Regions from separate parts of the Paenibacillus terrisolis genome, predicted to be linked through region 1. Evidence: riboswitches for the same ligand, from Rfam matches in the RefSeq annotation. Region 1 holds a riboswitch; each other region holds the start of a gene.
The links. A riboswitch is a leader RNA that binds a small molecule or an ion and turns the genes downstream of it on or off. The one in region 1 is predicted to bind glycine.

Region 1 (4,859 bases):
CGGCCCCCGGTAGTCATTAGAAAGAAAGTTGACTAAATGTTGGATAGCATATAACACAACCGGCAAAATAATGACCCACGCAATTCTATGAATAATCCTTTTAACCTTGATTAAAATCATAACGAATCGTGCGATGAACGCTCATCATATTTATGAAATTTATAAGGGGAAATTGATTGATAATACTCTAAATCAAATATCAGTTCATCTCTATTCATTTCTCCTAACGATGGATTATAGTTCCAAACTACCAGAGGACTTATTTCATATAATTCGTTGTTCGTCTTTTCAAATACTGAAGCATATTGGGGAAAACGTTTATCATAAATTCCTCTCTTATTTCCATACTCCATACTGCCATATGGAACCATCTTGGCAATCCCATGAATTTGCAATGTTCCAACAGATATTGCCACATACGGATTTACTGCAATATTTCTGCATTTTGAAGTATCGGAATAACTTCCAAAATAAAAATGCAAGCTTTCATCATATGCAAAGCAAACCACTGAATTATCCGGATATTTATTGTTCGATGTTGCTAGATAAAGGAGTTTTTCTCTTTCCAATATGCGAAAAGCAGTATTAAGATCGAGTTCCATGCTTTAACCTCCATATCGTCGCACAAGAATTTTGTAAATTTCCAGAAACATACATATTTTACCAAACATATGTTCCGATATCAAGATGCATTCGCGGCAGACTTATCGTATCATTTATAAAATTATAATCGAAAGACACCTGGGTGGGTGCCTTTCCAATTTAGATCACAGCTGATTCTGTACCGGTACTTTGTCGCTCTTTTCCTTCCCTTTTCTGCCTGCATGCAGCGCAAACAGCAGAATAAACCACAGAGGCGTCAACAATAACGCCGGACGTGTTTCCTCAGCGAACAGCATAATTACGAGAATGACGGCAAACAACGCGAGGACCACATAATTGATAAACGGCGTAAACGGCGCTTTAAACTTTGATTTTGCCTGTAATTCCGGCTTGGTTTTCTTATACCGCAAATGGCAGACGAGCACGACGCCCCAGACCCAAATGAAGCAAATGGCGCTGATGGTGGTCACGATGCCGAAAGCTTGCTCCGGAATCAGCTTGCTCAGCAGAGCTCCCACAGACAGCACAATCGTGGATATCAACAACGCGCTGCTCGGTACATGATTTTTATTCAGTTTCGCGAAACGGGACGGCGCCTGGTTGTTTTTGCCCAGATTATAAAGAATCCGGCTGGTCGAAAACATCCCGCTGTTGCATGCGGAAGCGGCTGAAGTCAAGACGACAAAGTTGATAATACCTGCGGCAATCGGAATTCCCACCAAGCTGAACGTTTTAACGAAAGGACTTTCCGATGCGTTAAGCTGGGTCCAAGGGTTGATGCACAGCAACGCGATCAACGCGCCTACGTAGAAAAATAAAATTCTTAACGGAATTTTGTTGATCGCCGATGGGATGTTTTTCTTCGGATTCGAGGTTTCCGCCGCCGATACGCCTACCAATTCCACACCGACATAAGCGAATACGACCATTTGGAAAGAAAGCAGGAAACCCGAGATCCCGTTTGGAAACAATCCCCCGTGGCCCCAAATATTCTTGACGGAAACCGCGCCCGCATCCGTTTTGAATCCGATCACCAGCAAGATGACCCCAATGGCAATGAGCGCGAGAATCGTCACAACCTTGATCAAGGCAAACCAAAACTCCAATTCTCCGAAGTTCTTGACGGTGAGCAGATTGAGAGCCAATAAGATGACCAAGCAGACGATTGCAGGGATCCATTGCGGGATGTCAAACCAATATTTGACGTATACCCCAACGGCAATCACATCGGCCATCGCCGTCATAATCCAGCAAAACCAATAGGTCCATCCGGTGACAAACGCGGCCCGCGGACCAAGATAGTCTTCGGCAATGTCCGTAAAAGATTGATATCCCGCTTTGGATAGCAAAAGTTCTCCCAGTGCCCGCATCACAAAAAAGACGGCGATCCCCACGATGAGATAAGCGAAAATAATAGACGGCCCCGCCAGCGATATCGCTTTGCCCGATCCCAAAAACAACCCGGTCCCGATAGTACCGCCAATAGCAATGAGCTGAACATGCCGGTTTGCCAAATCTCTCTTTAATTCTTGCTGCGCCAAACCCAACTCCCCCTTAATCGAAATTTATGATTTTATGTGAAAAAATGAACAAGGAAAAACGACAATAAAAAAGAGATTGGATGCGCTCCAATCTCTTCGGTCATCAGAATAATAAATAAGTTTTGTTACGTATAACAAATAGATATTTAATACTCTTCTGTCCTTTTGCCTGAGATTGTGAACCCTTCGGCGCCGCGGAACTCCGCGGTCTCTCCAGAAGCTGCTCCTGCTACAGTACGACCCATAGCAATCATAGCTTGCTTATTATTTAATTTTTAACGTTGACGGTCACTTTAATTTTTTTCAATACTACTCGTTGTCACATGCTTTGTCAACAATAATTCATGGAACGCGGCCCTTCAGAGGTGATTGCAGGCAAGTCCGCATGAGCACCGGTGCCGTCCGAACATAAGAGGATAGCTGGACGAAAATTCGCGGTTGACTTGCTGAACTTCTTTCGCGAAAGCTTTATCATCCGGCGGAACGGGGGATAATTCATCGGCCTTCTGCTGCGTGTCGATAATCGCGCCCGGCGGAACAAACCGGTTATCGCCGATGACGATCTTTCCTGTGACCATGGCGTCGTTCGAAATATAAGTCCCTTCTCCGACGATGGCCTGGAAAACGAGAGAGTGAAATCCAACGAACACCCCTTCCCCGAGAAAGACGGGACCATGAATAATCGCTCCATGCGCCGCAGTGACGGAACGATCCATGTAAATCGAATACGGCCTCCCGTTAACCTGAACTTTGCCGTCTTTTAGGCCGTGAAGAATGACTCCGTCCTGCAAGTTGCTTCCTTCCCCGATATAAAAAGGCGTGCCTTCGTCGGCGCGGATGCTGACATTCGGCGCGATAAAAGTATTAGCTTTGACGGTAACATCTCCGATTACGCTTGAGAACGGACCGACAAACGTCCCTTCTTCAATATGCGGCTCCGTCGTCTGCGGGTTAAAGCTTGTAACTGGATTTGGACTGATAAACATGACCCAGTGGTTATAGGGTCCTTCCGGATAGGCGTGCAAATGACTCGGTCCTCCTTTTGCAACCATACATTTAATTCAATGTATGTGGTTGGCTAAAGAAAGGCGACAGCCTAAAATCGGCAAGCTCGATCCGGTTGCGTCCGTTGGTCTTGGCTTGATAAAGCGCCCTGTCCACTTCCGCTAGGAGCCTGATTAAATACCCGTCCAGGTTGTCGGGCACTGGCTGGTCATCGAAATCCTCGATAGTCAGAACCCCCATGCTGACTGTAATCGCAATAGGCTCGTCCTCACGTTCCACTACAATTAGATTCGATTCCACCAACCGTCTTACTTGTTCCGCCAATTGTTCCGCGGTTTGGCGGTCCGTATCCGGAAGATAAATCATGAACTCCTCCCCGCCGTATCTGGCCAAAATATCAGAACTGCGGATGGATTGCTTAACGATTTGAGCGGTGCTGTAAAGGACCTCATCTCCGATCACATGTCCATATCGGTCATTGATCGTTTTAAAGAAATCAATATCGAAGAGAATCAACGAAAACGGCGTCCGATATCGAATATTTGCCTCAACCTCAAGCGTCAGATGCTGGGTTAAATAATGACGGTTGTAGCAGTTCGTCAAACCATCCGTAAGCGCCATTTCCTTCAGTTTTTGATTGGCCTCGAACAATTCGTGGCGAATGCTGTCCAGTGAACGGTTTCGCTCCTGAAGAAGCTCATTCTGCCGATTCATTTCTTGAACAAGATACCGCTCCTGGGAAACATCCTGAAACGTAATGATGCGGCCGATATGCACCCGGTTCGCATCAACAATTGGCGAAGCTTGCAGGATAAAATGCCGCACGGTTTCTTGCTTGACGATAATTTCGATTTGAGCAAATGTATCCTCTTTATGCTTATACTGGTCCAGAAACTTCCCGCTGCTGCCGGCCGTACGAACGGACCCAAGGAATTCCTCGATATCAAAATGGTCGCCTAAATTCAGATCTTTCAAAAACCGCAAGGCTTTGTTGACTTCAACAATGGATTCATGCTCGTCCAATACAAGAATTCCATACGGAATCGTATTGATGATGTCCTCATGAGCGATGGAGACCAGATCGAACACATTGTATCTCTTAATGACATATGCGAAAAATAGAACGGAAAGAAAAATCCCCACGGAAGTCAGCCCCGGAATGATAGGCAGCCATTTCCTCAGGACAACGTTAAGAAGCAGGTCGGTGCAAGCAAATGCGGTCAGTACGAAGATTCCCCACAACGTGATCTTGACTTGATTTTTAATCGTCAATAACGTTTTGGAACAACGAAGCGCCCGAAACAGAAAATAGAGAGAAGCAAAAAAGTAGCTCAACAATATGGCGATCATGACCCAGAACCATGGACCGTATGCTCTATGTATGTAGCCGCCCTCCAGCGGACGGACAAAACTATGATGTGGGTTCATAATCACGCCGGCCGCAGCGATAACCGCGGGTACAACCATCAGAAAAAGCGTTTTGTTGCCAAACTCGTCCGAATTGCCGGTCAGAAAAATCGTAAGCAGAAGCCAGCCGCTCCCGAGCATGGAGAGGGAGACAAAAGACATGGTGACATATAGCAGCTGCAGCTGCGAGTCCTGCGTAACGTCCGTGGCAAATTGGCACAAGGGCCAAAACATCATGAAGAAATGAAACAGGAAGTAAACTTTGCGTAAGTTGGTAATCCTGACGGTAGCAAAAACATAGAA
Region 2 (4,859 bases), on a different contig from region 1:
GCTGTCTCGTCCAAATCCGGAATTTCCTCCAGCAGTTCGCTGTACAACGAAATGCCGGAAAGCGGCGTTTTCGTCTGATGAGATATGTCCGAGATCAGCGACTTGATTTTACCGCGGTCCATCTCCATTTGCCGCTCGCGCGTTTGGGCCAGATCGACATAGCGAAATACCTTGTTCTCCAGCGCGGAAAGATTCGTCTCCGCATAGCCGGTCATGCGCTGCCGTCCCGCCATTGCCGCATCAACGATATCGTCCACGGCGCGGATGACACTGGATACCTTCGCTTTCAGCGTCCAGATAAAAGCTCCGCCCAGTATAAGCAGCGAGGCGCCCAAGGCAAAAGCAAGCATGACCAACATAGAGCCGTTCGCTTCGGACAAAAACCAGGCTGCTGCTGCGAATCCGCCAATCAGCAGGCACAAGAGCGCGCCGTAAACGGCATAAATTCGATTCAATCTGAATTCGTCGTTTTTCATCGCTTTGCTCCGTCTTCCTCCCAAACGTAACCCAAGCCATAGACGGTTTTGATGAATCCTGGCTTGGAGGGGTCATCCTCAATTTTGGCGCGCAGTCTCTTAATGGTCACGGTCAGGGCGTTCTCGTCGACAAACTCGGCATCCTGCAGCCATACGGCCTGCAGCAATTGATCCCGCGACAAAATTTGCCCCCGGTTCGTCACCAGCGTTTTGAGCAATTTTTGCTCGGTTCGGCTCAGCGTAATGTTCCGGCCCTGCTTGCGAAATTCCATTTTGCCGAAATCAAACGCCAGCGGGCCGATAATCCGCTTGTCCTCCAGATGAGACTCGCTGCGGCGCAGCACGGCCATCACCCGGGAACGCAGCACCATCAAGCTGAACGGCTTGGTGATGTAATCATCTCCTCCCAGCTCGAAGCCCGTGACAATATCCGACTCCATGTCATTGGCCGTCAGAAAAATGACCGGCACCCGGGAGACACGCCTGATTTTCTCGCAAAAGTCGAGACCGCTCCCGTCCGGAAGGTTTACGTCAAGCACGATCAAATCGACATCCCCCGCGGCAAACCGCTCCTCCGCGGCGGCCATATCATAAGCCTGCTCCATTTTGATCCCGTCCTGGGCCAGCGTAAGAGCAATGCCTTTATTGAGGCTTATATCATCTTCAACAATAAGAATGGTAGTCATGATGGCGCAGCCAACCTTCTTTCCGACCTGTAATCGGGATAATTATACACAATTGGGAAGGAAATAGAGTAGGAAATAAGTTGGACTTAAATAAGTTTGAACTTTATGATCGCCTGTGCAGGCAGCCGTGTGAAATGCTCTTCCGATCGCTGTTGTTCCCTGATTTCTTTGATTAAGTAAATTCAAATAGGGTAGAAATCCGGTCACAAAGGCGAGCGCTTCGCTTCTGCCAGAGCATTTCACACTCTTGCCGAGTGGGCTTTCTTTAGTCCAACTTATTTAGAAGAGTGATCCGGGAATTTCGGCGAACGCTTCGCCTTGGACGAAACATCTCGCACACTTTCCTAGCAGGCTTCACATTTGTTCCACTTATTTTTTGAAAGCGCGCAAAAAAAGCCGCCGAAGCTTTCTCGGCAGCTCGAATTTAATTTGTTCAATAATTAGGCTCAGCCTAGAAATCAGACTCGACGACTGATCAATGAAGAAGCGTCGTCCTGTTTCGTCTAACGAACTGTAGCGCACTTATTTGCCTCCAAAGGCAGAAATTTAAGTTCTAACGGACCCAGGAAGCCTTATTTGTCCCAAAACAGCCCCAAATGCGCGTTTTGAGGTCAAATAAGGACTGTGCGGTCCGTTACATTCCTAAAGTACACGATTTCACCGAAATAACGGCATTTCGATTCGTTAGAAGGTTGACGTTCGCTGCATCTTCCAGTTAAGCACCACTTTCGGATTGGGCCATTATTCACGAATCCTATTTCTTGCGGTCCCGCAGCTCTTTCATGATTTTGCGGCCCGTTGGCGTTTGGGCCAGGCCGCCTTGAGCGGTCTCCCGATGCTGGCTTGGCATCGCCGAGCCTACCTCGAGCATCACGTCGATCACTTCGTCGGACGGGATCGCGCTGCGCACGCCGGCGAGCGCCATATCGGACGCCGCGAGCGCGTTAACTGCACCGAAGCCGTTGCGTACGATGCACGGAATTTCAACCAAACCGCCGACCGGATCGCAGATCAAGCCCAGCGTGTTCTTGAGGGCCAGCCCGACCGCATGCACGGCCTGCTCCGGCGTTCCTCCGCGCAGCTCGACCATCGCTCCGGCGGCCATGCCGATCGCAGAACCGATTTCCGCCTGGCAGCCCCCTTCCGCTCCGGAGATAAACGAATTGTTGGCGATGACGTACCCGATCGCTCCCGCGCAAAACAGCCCGCGCACCAGATATTCGTCGTCCCAGCCAAACCGTTCCTGCGCGCTGACGAACACCCCCGGAATGATGCCGCAAGAGCCGGCCGTTGGCGTAGCTACGATACGGCCCATCGAAGCGTTGACCTCTGAGACGGCCAGCGCGTAAGCCATGGCCTGACAAGCGATATCGCCCGCCGATGGCTCGCTGCTATGGCGATATTCCTCCACTTTTTTCGCATCGCCGCCCGTCAGTCCGCTCGTCGAGGTGATATTTTCGGTGAGCCCTTTATGCACGGCCGATTTCATGATTTGGTAATATTCCGTCATCGCGGCCATGATTTCCGCTTCCGATTGTCCGCTCTCCTCGGCTTGATCCTGCAGCATGATCCGCGAAATGGTTTTGTTCTCCTTGGCGCACAATTCAATGAGCTCCTGCAAATTGCGAAAACGCATGATGAACCGCTCCTTATGTCATTTTTATGGAAGTTCTTTGTCCGGTAATCCTTCGGAATTACGTCAGATTGATGGGAGAAACCCGGCTCACATGGGGCAGTGCCTCGATAGCTTCGATTAAATCCGCGGGGATGGCATTGTCCGCCTCGACCACCGTCAGCGCCTCGGCCGTTCTTCCTTTCCGGTCGGTAATAATATAGCCGATGTTCGCATTCCCTTTGCTGAACAAGGCCGTGATACCGGCCAGAACGCCCTGGCGGTCGGCATGGGCGATGACCAGCGTCGGCAATTCTCCCGAGCATTTGACTTCGAATCCGTTGATATTCCGGATGACAATGGTACCACCGCCTATGGAGGCTCCCGTCACTTCGATTTTCCGGCCGCCGGCCGACAGCGTAATTTTCACGGTATTCGGATGCACTCCCGGCGCCACTCCGGTTGAGAAGCGAATTTGCAAGCCCTCGGCCTCCGCCATGTCGATCGAAACGCGAATGCGCTCGTCATCCGTTTTGTAGTCCATGATGCCGCCAACGATGGCCAAATCCGTACCATGCCCTTTATAAGTTTCGGCAAAAGAACCATAAAAGCAAATATCCGCTTCTTGAGGCATCTCCCCCAGCAATTGCCGCGCAAAGCGTCCGATTCTGGCCGCCCCCGCCGTATGGGAGCTGGAAGGACCAATCATGGCCGGCCCGATAATGGAAAACACATTTTTAAATCTCATCTTTGATCTCTCCCGCTTGCTATTATTCCACAAATCGCTTTATTTCTTAAGTATTGCCACAACTCGCAGCCAAAGCGCCCTTTCGTAAGCAAAGAAAAGGACAGGAAAAGGCTCGCTGCCCTTTCTCTGTCCCCGTTACCTGAAAGTTTAATGCCCCGCCTATCCGGACATGTACCCCTTTGGTGGCTGAAACGCTCTCTCCAGAGTGGCGTCGGATCATGGTCCTTGTACCTGAGAGATTCATTGCCGATTTGCAGCATCGGCGGGTTTGCTCCTTCGGTGCCGCCCCGGGAAGGGACGGGCTCTCCCATGATCGTCATTCGCAAATGTAAGTTTGTCATAAATGTAAAATGAAAAAATGTTTATGTCAATATATCTGACACAGGTTTTTGTTCATTTCAACCCCGAAATTAGTATTTTCTTCCCATTTTCTTATGAAAATATGCGTATTTTTTATAAATTGCTACTTGTGCATATTTTTTTGCGATATTATACTGTCCATAACAAACCATTATTTACCTAAAATTAGGGATGCTGGAATTTACTTCTTGCATCATGTCAGCTTTCCTGAACATCATCGGAGATTTCCAACATGAACCATCGACCTTCCACTACATCTCGTTCTGACGAGCCACCTTTCATACCAACGATCTTCATCACTTCGAACCTCCGCCGGCCTTATCGGCATGACCGTCATCCGTTACTCAACATTCACTTATAAGATGTCAGAAACCTTCCCCCTGAAAGGAGGTGATTCGCGAACAAGCACAGCGATTCGAAATCTTCCCGTCGATTCGCCAAAACGTCCCCGGACTTACGAAAAGGTTTCCGGGTAACACCACAAGAGGATACGACAATAACCACAAAACCAAGTAAAGGGAGTGGAAAAGTTGATTAACCTCAAGGGATTCCGCAAACAATTTTCGCTAAGTATGGCCATCCTTCTGATGCTTACTACCGTGCCCACAGCCTTCGCCGCCGACAGCGCTGGCGCCTCAGGCAAAATCAACCTGAAAACCAGCTCCCCTCAATTGGCCGAGGCGAAAATCGACGCCAAACTGAACGCGCAGTTCAAACAGGATGATTACGTTACTTATCTCGTCAAGTTAAAAGAGCAAACCGACACCGAAGCGGTGTCCAAACTGGCTCTGCAAAAAGCCGCTCTGCAAAAAGCCACTCCTTCGGCCGCCAAACTTTCGGCGCGGACTTCGGTAGTCAGCGCGCTGCGCGAGACAGCGTCACGCACACAATTCTCTCTGGACAGCTTCCTGCAAAAAGCGCAAAAAGCCGGCGAGGTAAAAGACTACAAAAGCTACTTTATCGTAAATGCCATGGCG
Region 3 (4,859 bases), on a different contig from region 1:
TGGAATTGAGAGGCTGCGAAGCGGCAAAAGCGCTGATCCCTTGGGCCATTCCGGCGACCGATGAAGACTACGCTACGGAATATAACGATTACATTCTGAATATTAAAATCGTCCATAACGTCGACGAAGCTTTGACCCATATCCGTAGATTCGGAACAAAGCATTCGGAATGCATCGTGACGGAAGACCGAAGCAATGCCGAAAGATTTCTGCAGGATATCGACGCGGCCGCCGTGTACCACAACGCTTCGACCCGTTTTACGGACGGATTCGAATTCGGCTTTGGCGCCGAGATCGGCATCAGCACGCAGAAGCTCCATGCCCGAGGACCTATGGGATTGCCGGCATTAACTTCAACTAAATATATCATCCAAGGCAACGGACAAATCCGGAAATAAGAACAACAGGAGGCTATACCCATGAACTCAAATCCATCCGCAACACAAGGTTCCATCTGCTTTTACGGCGCGGGCTCCATGGCCGAAGCCATCGTCGGCGGGCTTATTCACAAAAATGTTGCAGCGCCCGAACAAATCGTTATGCTGAATCGCTCCAGCCGGGAACGGCTGGAGTATTTGTCCACGCGTTACGGTGTCATTACCGGAAACCGTGAAGAAGAAAAGCTTGGGCACCTGCAAAACGCTGCGATCATCGTCCTCGCCATGAAACCGAAGGATGCCGGCCAAACGCTCAAGGGGCTGGGACCTTTGCTTCGCGAAGGACAGCTGGTCGTTTCCGTCATCGCCGGAATATCGATCGATACCTTGCAGGCCCTGCTCGGCGTCAAAGCGCCGGTAGCCCGGACCATGCCCAACACATCCAGTTCGATCGGCCTCGGTGCAACCGGGGTTGCTTTTTCGGACGAGGTATCGGAGGAGCAGATATCCCGGGTGATGTCCATATTTGAAGCCGTTGGAACGGTTAGCGTCATCCCTGAGGAAAAAATGGAAATATTAACGGCTGTATCCGGGAGTGGTCCCGCATATATTTATTATATGATGGAAGCCATGATCGCCACGGGCATCGAAGGCGGCCTGACGCCGGAGCATGCCCGGGAGTTGACTGTGCAAACGGTGCTTGGCGCGGCCTCGATGATGGCGCAAACCGGCGAAGAACCGGCCAAGCTGCGCGCCGACATCACGTCGCCGAACGGCTCGACGCAAGCTGCCATCGAAGTGCTGGACGCCGGAGGATTTTCGGATAACGTCCGCTCCGCGATGATCCGCTGCGCCGAGCGCGCCCGTGAAATGGGCGAAGCCGTGAAAGAGGTTTTGCTGTAAGCTGGCTCAAACTATCCGAAAAGGAGGACGCCCTGCGTGGAATTTGCCAAGATCCCATGGGAAGAGAAGCTCGCCGCACTTGCCGATCTCCGCAGCGTGAAGGAGCAATTTGCCGCTCGCGGCTGGTTTCCCGGCGGCAGCGGAAATTTGTCCGTTCGCGTCGGCGGTTTCAAGCCGGACGTTTTCCATTTCGCCGTTTCATCCGGCGGCAGCGTTACACACAAGCAGGGATATCCGTCCATTCCGATCGCTAACGAGGCGGATTTCCTGTTCGTTGACGCTTCGGGTGTTCCGTGCGAGAAGACCGGCCTTGGCTGCCCCGCCGAAACCCAGGTCCACGCGAAAATATACCGCATGACCGGATGCGGCGCAATTTGTCACGTACATACCGTGTTCAACAACGTGCTCAGCGAGCGCTACGGGGACCTGGGATATGTTCCCCTCCAAGGCATTGAGCAAATCAAAGAACTGGGAATATGGGAAAAAGATGCGGCGCACCGCATCCCGATTTTACCCAATCATGACGATATTTCCTATACTGCGAAGCAGATTCCCGCCGCCCTCAATCCGGACGTGCCCGGCCTGCTTTTGCAGGGACACGGCATCTTCGTCTGGGGAGGGAACGCCTCGGAAGCGGCACGCCGCCTGGAGTCTTTTGAATTCATTTTTGAGGTGATGTATCGGTCCCTGCTGCTCCCGGGGAGAAACTGAACCGTATCGGTTATTACATCATTTTTGGAGCGCGTTGAACTTGGATGAAATCCATCCTTATTTTTCCAGAAACTCCTCGTACCCTTTGGCATCCAGCAATTTGGAGAAAGCCGCTTCCGGCGGTTCGGCGAGGCGAATGCGCACCATCCAGCCGCCCTCGTACGGTTCGTCGTTCACGAGCTCCGGAGCGGATTCCAGCTCTCCATTCACTTCCAGCACGGTTCCGCTAACAGGCGTAAACAAATCGGCCACCGTTTTAACGGATTCGATGGTTCCGATCCCGTCCTGGGCTTCCACTTCCTGCCCTGCGTCCGGAAGCTCCACAAACACGATGTCTCCGAGACGATGCTGGGCAAAATCCGTGATGCCGATTTTTACCGTTCCGTCCCCTAGATCATGCACCCATTCATGCTCATCGCTGTACCAAAATTGATCCTTGATCTCATTTGCCACCGTACTTCCTCCTCATTTCCAAATCTTCACGTTCAGATTATTCCAAATCTATCATGCATGTCAATATAATTAACATAATTAATATGAACGGCCCAATGTAAACGCTATCCTTATGCTTATTCCGAAATAATAAAAATTTTTATGATAACTTTATTGACACAAGGCCTGGTTTTAGGTATTAATGGATGTGTAATCAGCGGTTGAGGGCAGAAGGAGAGATTACGGTATCGGCCGCAGCCGATACGCAAGTAACGCCGAAGGAGCAAGCCGTCTTATTGGCGGTGAATCTCTCAGGCAAAAGGACTTCTGCCGGACGCATCTCTGGAGAGAATCCGTGTGAATAACCGGCGGATCACCCAAGGGGATACCTGCAATTGCGGATTCGGTTGCCATACTGGCGGCCATGCCAAGACGCGTGCAGGGTAACTCTCAGGTACAAAGGACAGAGCCGAAGCAAATCCGCATGCCTTCTTTTTGGCTTATGGGGCATGAGATTTCTTTGGCCTGTTTTTTTATGCTCAAAAATCGAAAATACGGCCGATTCAAGGCTCATTTGAGGTGATGATGATGACCGATCTGCTCAGAACGCCGCTTTATGAAACGTACGCTAAATACCCGGATGCAAGATGCATTGATTTTGGCGGTTGGGAGCTGCCGGTGCAGTTCAGCGGGATTCAAAAAGAACACGAAGCGGTCCGAGAGCGCGCGGGATTGTTCGACGTTTCGCATATGGGGGAATTTTGGGCCGAAGGCCCGGAAGCCGAAAGCTTTCTGCAAAAAATGACGACCAACGACGTAACGGCGTTGGAACCCGGCAAAGCCCAGTATACGCTGATGTGCTATCCTGACGGCGGCGTTGTGGACGATTTGCTTGTTTACAAACTGGCCGAAAACAAGTTCATGCTGGTCGTGAATGCCTCGAATATCGGCAAAGACTGGGATTGGCTGCAGCGGCACCTCCCCTCTTCCGGCGTGACCTTGCGCAATGCATCCGATGCCACGGCACTGCTCGCGCTGCAGGGCCCCCTGGCTCTGCAAATCCTGTCCTCGGTTTATGAAGGAGCGGCAGAACTTGCGAGCATTGGCCCCTTCCGTTTTCTGCCCGAGGCGAATGTAGGCGGCATCAAGGTGCTGCTGTCACGCACCGGCTATACCGGCGAAGATGGTTTTGAACTGTACGCGGCTGCAACCGATGCCCCTGCGTTATGGGATATCGTGATGCGGGCCGGGGAGCCCATGGGTTTGATTCCGGTGGGGCTCGGCGCGAGAGACACATTGCGTTTCGAAGCCTGCCTTCCGCTGTACGGACAGGAGCTGTCGAAGTCGATTTCCCCGCTGGAAGCCGGCGTAACCCGGTTCGTGAAGCTGAACAAAGGATATTTTCTAGGGCGCGAGGCGCTTGAAGCGCAGCGGCAAAACGGTATTCCCCGCCGTCTGGTCGGACTTGAGCTGATCGATCGCGGCATTCCCCGCACCCATTATCCGGTGTTTGCGCCCCATGGGGAGTCCCCGATTGGAGAAGTGACAACCGGAACCCAATCGCCGACGCAAAAACGAAATCTGGGGCTTGCGCTCGTAGACAGCGCGTATGCCGCAATCGATACGCCGCTGGAAGTGGAAATCCGCGGCAAGCGCCTGCAGGCCAAGGTCGTGCCGATTCCTTTTTACCGCCGTCCTTCGGCTTCGCATTCCCCGTCCTCGAAAGGAGAGAACTAATCGATGAGCCATCGTTATTTGCCATTAACCGAACAAGACCGCCGCGAAATGCTGGACGTGATCGGCGTGGAATCCGTGGAGGAGCTGTTTAGGGATATTCCCGAAAGGGTTCGCTTTCAGGGTGAGTTGCCGCTTTCCTCGCAGTTGGACGAATATGCGCTGACCCGGCATATGAGCGCCCTGTCGGATAAAAACGCGGATACCGACCGCTATGTCAGCTTTCTTGGAGCCGGTATCTATGACCATCATATTCCTTCCGTCATTCAGCATGTCGTTTCCCGATCGGAATTTTATACGGCCTACACGCCCTATCAGCCAGAAATCAGCCAAGGCGAGCTGCAGGCCATTTTCGAATTCCAATCCTACATCTGCGAACTGACCGGCCTGAAGGTCGCCAACGCGAGCATGTACGACGGGGCAACCGCTCTGGCGGAAGCCGGCTCGCTGGCGGCCTCGGCAACACGCCGGAAACGGCTTGTCGTTTCGCGGACGGTGCATCCCGAGGCTCGGGAAGTACTGGCCACCTACGCTCACGGCCTTAACCTCGACATCGTCGAAGTGGGCTGGAAGAACGGCGTGACCGACCTCGAAGCGCTGGCAGTTGCCGTCACGGACGATACCGCGGCCGTTCTGGTGCAAAACCCCAATTTCTTCGGCTCGGTCGAAGACCTGCGCGAAGTCGCCGAGATCATCCACGCC

Region 2: another riboswitch for glycine. It lies ahead of sdaAB (L-serine ammonia-lyase, iron-sulfur-dependent subunit beta); the one in region 1 lies ahead of ACI48K_RS17640 (amino acid permease).
Region 3: another riboswitch for glycine. It lies ahead of gcvT (glycine cleavage system aminomethyltransferase GcvT); the one in region 1 lies ahead of ACI48K_RS17640 (amino acid permease).

Annotation. Positions count from the first base shown of each region.
Region 1 covers NZ_JBKFGG010000022.1:59,537-64,395, reverse strand. The annotation lists gene ACI48K_RS17650 (CPBP family intramembrane glutamic endopeptidase) at 1-57, opposite strand, end outside; gene ACI48K_RS17645 (pyridoxamine 5'-phosphate oxidase family protein) at 117-602, opposite strand; gene ACI48K_RS17640 (amino acid permease) at 768-2,144, opposite strand; glycine riboswitch at 2,292-2,371, opposite strand; gene ACI48K_RS17635 (LbetaH domain-containing protein) at 2,504-3,169, opposite strand; gene ACI48K_RS17630 (histidine kinase N-terminal 7TM domain-containing diguanylate cyclase) at 3,201-4,859, opposite strand, start outside.
Region 2 covers NZ_JBKFGG010000001.1:298,910-303,768, forward strand. The annotation lists gene ACI48K_RS01390 (sensor histidine kinase) at 1-476, opposite strand, end outside; gene ACI48K_RS01395 (response regulator transcription factor) at 473-1,162, opposite strand; gene sdaAA (L-serine ammonia-lyase, iron-sulfur-dependent, subunit alpha) at 1,917-2,798, opposite strand; gene sdaAB (L-serine ammonia-lyase, iron-sulfur-dependent subunit beta) at 2,857-3,522, opposite strand; glycine riboswitch at 3,732-3,842, opposite strand; gene ACI48K_RS01410 (S8 family serine peptidase) at 4,413-4,859, shown strand, end outside.
Region 3 covers NZ_JBKFGG010000012.1:75,615-80,473, reverse strand. The annotation lists gene ACI48K_RS12575 (glutamate-5-semialdehyde dehydrogenase) at 1-398, shown strand, start outside; gene proC (pyrroline-5-carboxylate reductase) at 420-1,280, shown strand; gene mtnB (methylthioribulose 1-phosphate dehydratase) at 1,317-1,991, shown strand; gene gcvH (glycine cleavage system protein GcvH) at 2,049-2,444, opposite strand; glycine riboswitch at 2,645-2,760, shown strand; glycine riboswitch at 2,764-2,892, shown strand; gene gcvT (glycine cleavage system aminomethyltransferase GcvT) at 3,012-4,160, shown strand; gene gcvPA (aminomethyl-transferring glycine dehydrogenase subunit GcvPA) at 4,164-4,859, shown strand, end outside.